One region of the Pseudomonas sp. FP2335 genome, then DNA from elsewhere that is predicted to be linked to it. Evidence: riboswitches for the same ligand, from Rfam matches in the RefSeq annotation. Region 1 holds a riboswitch; the other holds the start of a gene.
What was found. A riboswitch is a leader RNA that binds a small molecule or an ion and turns the genes downstream of it on or off. The one in region 1 is predicted to bind cobalamin.
Positions count from the first base shown of each region.

Region 2: it holds a riboswitch for cobalamin, as region 1 does, so the genes downstream of both, PSH81_RS18290 (ABC transporter substrate-binding protein) here and PSH81_RS11410 (CbtB domain-containing protein) in region 1, are expected to answer to the same signal.

Region 1 covers NZ_CP117437.1:2,554,308-2,557,512, forward strand. Annotated here, with positions in the region: gene cobM (precorrin-4 C(11)-methyltransferase) at 1-8, opposite strand, end outside; gene PSH81_RS11400 (cobalamin biosynthesis protein) at 79-471, opposite strand; gene PSH81_RS11405 (CbtA family protein) at 468-1,166, opposite strand; gene PSH81_RS11410 (CbtB domain-containing protein) at 1,178-1,366, opposite strand; cobalamin riboswitch at 1,463-1,664, opposite strand; cobalamin riboswitch at 2,368-2,568, shown strand; gene cobW (cobalamin biosynthesis protein CobW) at 2,661-3,205, shown strand, end outside.
Region 2 covers NZ_CP117437.1:4,081,718-4,084,922, reverse strand. Annotated here, with positions in the region: gene PSH81_RS18295 (iron ABC transporter permease) at 1-305, opposite strand, end outside; gene PSH81_RS18290 (ABC transporter substrate-binding protein) at 302-1,312, opposite strand; cobalamin riboswitch at 1,429-1,623, opposite strand; gene PSH81_RS18285 (hypothetical protein) at 1,694-2,137, shown strand; gene PSH81_RS18280 (aldehyde dehydrogenase family protein) at 2,289-3,205, opposite strand, start outside.

The DNA.
Region 1 (3,205 bases):
ACGGTCATGGGGAATTCCTGTTGAAAAGCGGGCGAGCATGAAGATTGCTCATGATCGGGAAGGGCGATTATCGGGATTTTAGTCGGCGCAAGCCAACGCAAAGGTGGCCTGGGAGGTTTTTTTGCGGGTGATCAGCAGGCGCGCAGGGGCGCCAGTGAGGTGCTCGGCCAGTGCCAGGGCGGCGCTTTCGGCGATGCCGTAACAGCCGGTATGGGCGAAAGCGACAGCGGATCTGTGGCTCAGGCGGTCGGCATAACCCCCTAGCCCGGCCGCGCTGAAGCAGTGCAGTGGCAGGTTCAACAGCGCGGCCAGGGCGAGTAATCCGGGTTCATCACGTTTGCGATCAATACTCGCCAAGGCCGTAACGTGCCGGCGCTCGATACCACCCTCGGCGAGGGCGGCGTCGAACAGGCTCAGCAGGGTGTGAACATCACAACCCCGCTGGCAGCCCAGGCCGGCCACCAGGGTCATGCCGAGTATTGATCGTCACGGTTGCGGCGGAACAGCCAGGCGCTGATCAGGCCCAGGGCCAGCCAGAACGCCACGTTGGTCAACTGCGATGCGATCTTGAACTGCGCTTCCAGCGCTTCTGGTGCCAGCATCGAATGCACTTCCGGTTGCGGTGCGCCAATCACGTGGGGAACCACCAGGATTGCCGCCCCCAGTACTTTGAGCAGCCAGTTGCGACCGAATACGATCAGCGCGATACCGGCGGCGGTGGACGCTGCGGTACCGATCCACCACGTCTGGCGCAGTGCGAGGTCGGCGGCAGCCGTGCCCGGTAGCTCAGGCGGCAGCCCCAGGGTCGGTGCCAGTACGAAGGTCGCGTAACCAGCCAGCCCCCATAGCAGCCCTTGGGCGGTGCGGGTTGGCGCGCGCAGGGTGTACAGGCCGGCGAGCATCAGTGCGAAACCGACCGCCACTACCAGGTTGCCACCTGTGGTAGAGAGTACGCGCTGCCAGCCGTCTTCCGGCTCCCAGGCTTCGGCGTCGTGGGTATGGGCAGCGGTGCCGGCGGTATGCTCGTGCATCACCTCGGCAGGGGCTTTTTCAAAGGTTTCCGCCTGCAAAATCAGCGGGGCGACCCAGAAACTTTGCAGCAGGGTCAGCAGCAGGGCGGCCAAAAGTCCGGTGAACCCTGCGGTTTGCGCAATACGCTTGATCATGTCGGCAGGTCTCAATGGCACGGGAACGCGGCGCTGTGGCGGGTATCGTGGGCAGCGTTGTGCACCGCCTCGATATGCGAGAAACCGGCGAAATACACCAGGCACGCGCCGAGGATCGACGCACCGATGGCGGCGGTCAGGCGTTGGCTCAGGGTAGAGGTGCGGCTGGCGGAGTGCGAGGTGCTGCTGATGATCGACATGGCGCGTCCCTTTCAGGTGTCTGGGTGAAACGAGCGCATGAAAACCCCGCGAGCCAGGCACGCAGGGTTCTGAACAGCGCCCGCCCACCGCGGGTTTGTTATCTGATTTTTTCGGGCCGGTCTCCGGGCTTGCGAGGGGCTCAATGCCTGAAAACGTCGCCTTCCCATGCCTTGGGCACAGTGGATATGACGTTTCGCTCGCTTACCGTTGCGGGGGCAGCACCGGACTGTCATGCGTACATGAGTCACCGGTTTCCCGTTTCACCCTTTGCAGGGCACCCGAAACAAGATGTGTAGGAGAGCATGGGGGGGGGAGGGGAGTCAATTGGGATGTGGTTTTTGGTGGTGGTGGTGGTGGTGGTGTACATATCCGTTTCTTCGGTAACGGCCGCTTATGGTTCCGCTCTTACAGCGGGTCACTTTGGAAAAGCCCCAAAGTAACCAAAGGGCTCTTGCCCCAACACTCGGCACCTCGCCTAGGCTCGGTGTGCCCTCACTCCGGCTTGAATCCGTGGGCCGCCGTCATGGGCCATCCCTGGCCCAGGACGGCTAACCCGGCGTCCTGCCGGGTTGCCCACGGATTCAAGCCTGCGTTCGGCCAGCGTGTTTAACGGGGCAAGTGAGATCAAAAGCCAGAGCGCGGCGGCCTTAGAGGCGACCGGCATTTTTTATGGTGTTCACCCTCGACTGTGGGATCTGGCTAGCCTGCGATGCAGGCGACTCGGTACATCAGACGCACCCAGTTGATGCCATCGCAGGCAAGCCAGTTCCCACAGGGGAACCCGCCCGCTTTCTCGATCAGGCCGGCTGTCAGGCCGCCCAAATCCATGTCGGATTAAGGGCACACCGAGCCTGGGCGAGGTGCCGAGTGTTGGGGCAAGAGCCCTTTGGTTACTTTTGGGCTCTTTCCTAAAGTGAGCTGCCGTAAGGAGTCGCCGTTACCTAAATAACGGATATGTACACGAACCCAACCCCATCATTGACCATCCCCCAAGCACTGCGTAGCCTTGCACCCTCGAGGTTCTTCGGCCCAGGCCGAAGCTAAGAAGGGAACGCGGTCCAAGCCGCGGCTGCCCCCGCAACTGTAAAGGGTTCAGTTGACTGCCACGCCACTGCCGACAAGGCGGGAAGGCGCAGCCAGCGCCGGTCGCAAGACCTGCAAGCCCCAAGCCAGGAGACCTGCCTCGCAATCGATTTTTCAATTCAACCGGGCGGGGTGATCCGGTGACGAAATCCGCTGCTGCGCACTGTCGCAGGGCCTATCGTCCCGTATGCCCGCCCCCAAGGGCATCCGATGAAAACACTGGCCAAACTCCCCGTCACCATCGTTACCGGCTTTCTTGGCTCGGGCAAAACCACCTTGCTGCGCCATATGCTCGACAACGCCCAGGGCCGTCGTATCGCCGTGATCGTCAACGAATTCGGCGAGTTGGGCATTGACGGTGAAATCCTCAAGCAGTGCTCCATCGGTTGCACCGAAGAAGAAGCCAACGGCCGTGTCTACGAGCTGGCCAACGGCTGCCTGTGCTGCACCGTGCAGGAAGAGTTCTTCCCGGTGATGCGCGAGCTGGTTGCCCGGCGCGGCGACCTCGACCATATCCTCATTGAAACCTCCGGCCTGGCTCTGCCAAAACCCCTGGTACAAGCCTTCCAATGGCCGGAAATCCGTAGCGCCTGCACGGTTGACGCGGTGATCACCGTGGTCGATAGCCCAGCCGTGGCCGCCGGCACCTTCGCCGCATTCCCGGACCAAGTCGACGCCCAGCGCAAACTCGACCCGAACCTGGACCACGAATCGCCGCTGCACGAGTTGTTCGCCGACCAACTGGCCAGCGCCGA
Region 2 (3,205 bases), 1.5 Mb from region 1:
CCTGTCGAGGCGCCGGCGCTGATGCCCAGCAGGTACGGATCGGCCAGCGGATTGCGCAGCAGCGATTGCAGGATCACCCCGCAGGTCGCCAGCCCGGCACCGCAGGCGGCGGCGACCAGCGCGCGGGTCAGGCGGTAGTTCCACACTACGCCTTCGTCGATGGGGTCGAGCACGTAGCCGGCGCCCCACAGTTTATTGGCCAGCACCTGAAGTACGACCTGCGGCGAGATGGCGGTTTCGCCGATGGCCACGCCGGCGAGCACGGCGGCCAGGAGTAGGGCCAGGGCGAGGAGGGCACGAATCATTTCGGCAGGTCGTAGCCGTCGATGGCCGTGGCCAGTTGCTCAAGGCCGTCGAACATGCGGATGCTGGCCTGCAACGCCAGGGCGTCGAGGATGATGATGCGGTTGTTTTTTACCGCATCCATGTTGCGGGTGACCGGGTCGCTGCGCAGGAAGGCGAGTTTCTTTTCATGGTCGTCGGCAGGGTAGCGGCGGCGGTCCATGCGGGCGATGACGAGGAAGGTCGGGTTGGCCTTGGCGATGGTTTCCCAGCCCACGGCGGGCCATTCTTCATCGGACTGCACCACGTTGCGCAGGCCGAGGGTTTGCAGCATGAATTCGGGAATGCCCTTGTGCCCGGCGACATACGGGTCGCTGGCCAGCTCGGCGCTGGAGAACCACACCAGTGCGCTGGCCTGCTTGAGGCCCTTGCTCTGCACGGTGGCGACGGACTTGGCCAGGCGCGCCTTGAGTTCGCCGTTCAGCTGTTGACCGCGGTCCTGCACATCGAAGATCGCCGCCAGTTGGCTGATGCTTTTGTAGATGGTCTCGATGCGGAACGGCTCCAGCCGCGTGCCGTCGGCGCCCACCAGGTTGTCCTTGCCTTCGCAGTCGGAGGGCAGCAGGTAGGTGGGGATCTGCAGTTCGTGGAATTGCTCACGGGTGCCGACCACGCCTTGTGCGCCGACCACCCATTCCAGCTCGGCGGCCACCAACTGCGGGCGCTTGGCGATCACGGCTTCGAAGCTCGGCTCATTGTTGGCCAGGCGTTCGATGCGCTCGTTCTGTGCCTTGAACTGCGGCAGCACACTGTTGAACCACAGTGAGGTGCCGACCACTTTGTCGCCCACGCCCAACGCATAAAGCATCTCGGTGGCGGCTTGGCCAATGGTCACGCTGCGCGCCGGCGCTTGCTGGAAGGTGAGGGTGCTGCCGCAGTTTTCCAGGGTCAGCGGGTAGTCAGTCGGCGCGGCGTGGGCCAGGGCACAAACACTCAGGCCGGTGAGCAGGGCGGTAATGCGTGGCAGCATGGGGCAATCTCCGTTGGGACCGTACAGGGAGCTGGGGCGGTACGGTAGTGGAAATACAGCCATGAACGCTGCCGGTCCGGCAGGCCAGGGATGCCCTTCCCGGACACCCCGCCGGTTGGTGATAACGCTTGGCCGGCAGGTCTCCTGACTGATGCGTCATCGCCACGCTCCGGCCTTCCCGGACAGCGTCCAGTGGCAGTGGGGAGCAGGCTCAGCACCTACAGTTGCGGGGGCAGTTCCGATTGGCGCGGGTGGCCGCGCTTCGGATTCCCTATTAGTCCCGTTGGGGAACCGGCGCGGTATGGTAGTCGATCTTGGACGTGAGGGCGCGTGTCTCTTATGATGCGCGGCCACGGAACCGCCCCATACAAGGAAAATACAGTGAAACGTTTAGTCGCCCTCGCCCTGATCACCCTGCTCGCCGGTTGTGCGACCCAGGGTAAAAGCGAATCGCAGATTTTCGACGAGGCCGCCACTGCCCATGTCATGTCGCTGCCTGCCGGCGCCAACAAGGTGCGTTTGCACAGCGTCAAGATCGCCAGCCATGGTGTGATCGGCGACATGCTGGCGACTGTCCTGGGCGGCGGCGCGAATGCCGGCCAACTCAGGCAAGAACTGCTCAACGCCCAGCGCCTGGGCGACAGTGGGTTCTTGATCATTGGGGCGCGCAGTTCAATCGACGTGGCGGTTGTTGAGAACGCCTGCGAAGGCCTCGGTTTGCAGGGGATGAATATCTACTACGCGGGCAGTGAGGCGCAGCAGGACAAAGTGCGCCACGCGGTTGAACAGGCCCGGGCGCAATTTCACTTCATCAATACCCAGTGACCACCGGTCTGTAGTGAGCGGGCTTGCCCCGCGCTGGGTGGCGAAGCCGCCCCAAACCCAGGCACCTCGGTCTTTCTGATACACCGGGTTGTCTGGATTTGGGGCGGCTTCGCCACCCAGCGCGGGGCAAGGGTGTCAGCCCGGCCGGGGGTTATTTGCGGTCCAGCCACACGGTCTGCGCGTTGCAGAATTCCCGCACGCCGAAGTGTGACAGTTCACGGCCAAAGCCGCTTTTCTTGATCCCGCCAAACGCCACCCGAGGGTCGGACACGCTGAAGGCGTTGACGAAAATCCCGCCGGTTTCCAGGCGGTTGGCTATATCCCGCGCCTTCGCCGCGTCGGTGGTGAAGATGCTCGCGGTCAGGCCGAACTCGCTGTCATTCGCCAGCGCTACCGCGTGGTCGGCGTCGCGGGCGGTGATGATCGAGGCTACCGGGCCGAACAGTTCCTGTTTGAACGAGGTCATCTGGTCGGTGACGCCTGCCAGTACGGTCGGCTCATAGTAGTTGCCGGCACCGGCGACTTTATGGCCGCCCAGTAGCAGGGTCGCGCCTTCTTCAAGAGTCGCCTGGACCTGGCCGTGCAGCTCGTCGCGCAGGTCGAAGCGGGCCATCGGGCCGATGTACGTGGCGGCGGATGTCGGGTCGCCCATCACCAGGGCACGGCTGGCTGCGAGGAATTTTGCGGTAAAGGCTTCGGCCACGCCGGCTTCGATGATCAGACGCTTGGCAGCTGCGCAGACTTGCCCGCTGTTCTGGAAGCGGCCAATCACGGCGGCTTGCACCGCGGCGTCAAGGTCGGCGTCGTTGAGCACGATGAACGGGTCGGAGCCGCCCAGTTCCAGCACACACTTTTTCAGCGCGGCACCGGCCTGGGAGCCGATGGCCATACCGGCGCGCACGCTGCCGGTGAGGGTGACGGCGGCGATGCGCGGGTCGGCGATGGCTTTGGATACGCCGTCGGTCGTCACGTTGATCACTTCGAACAGGCCTTCAGCAAAGCCGGCTTTTTTGAATGCCTGCTGCATCAGGTAGGCGCTGCCCATCACGTTCGGCGCGTGCTTGAGCA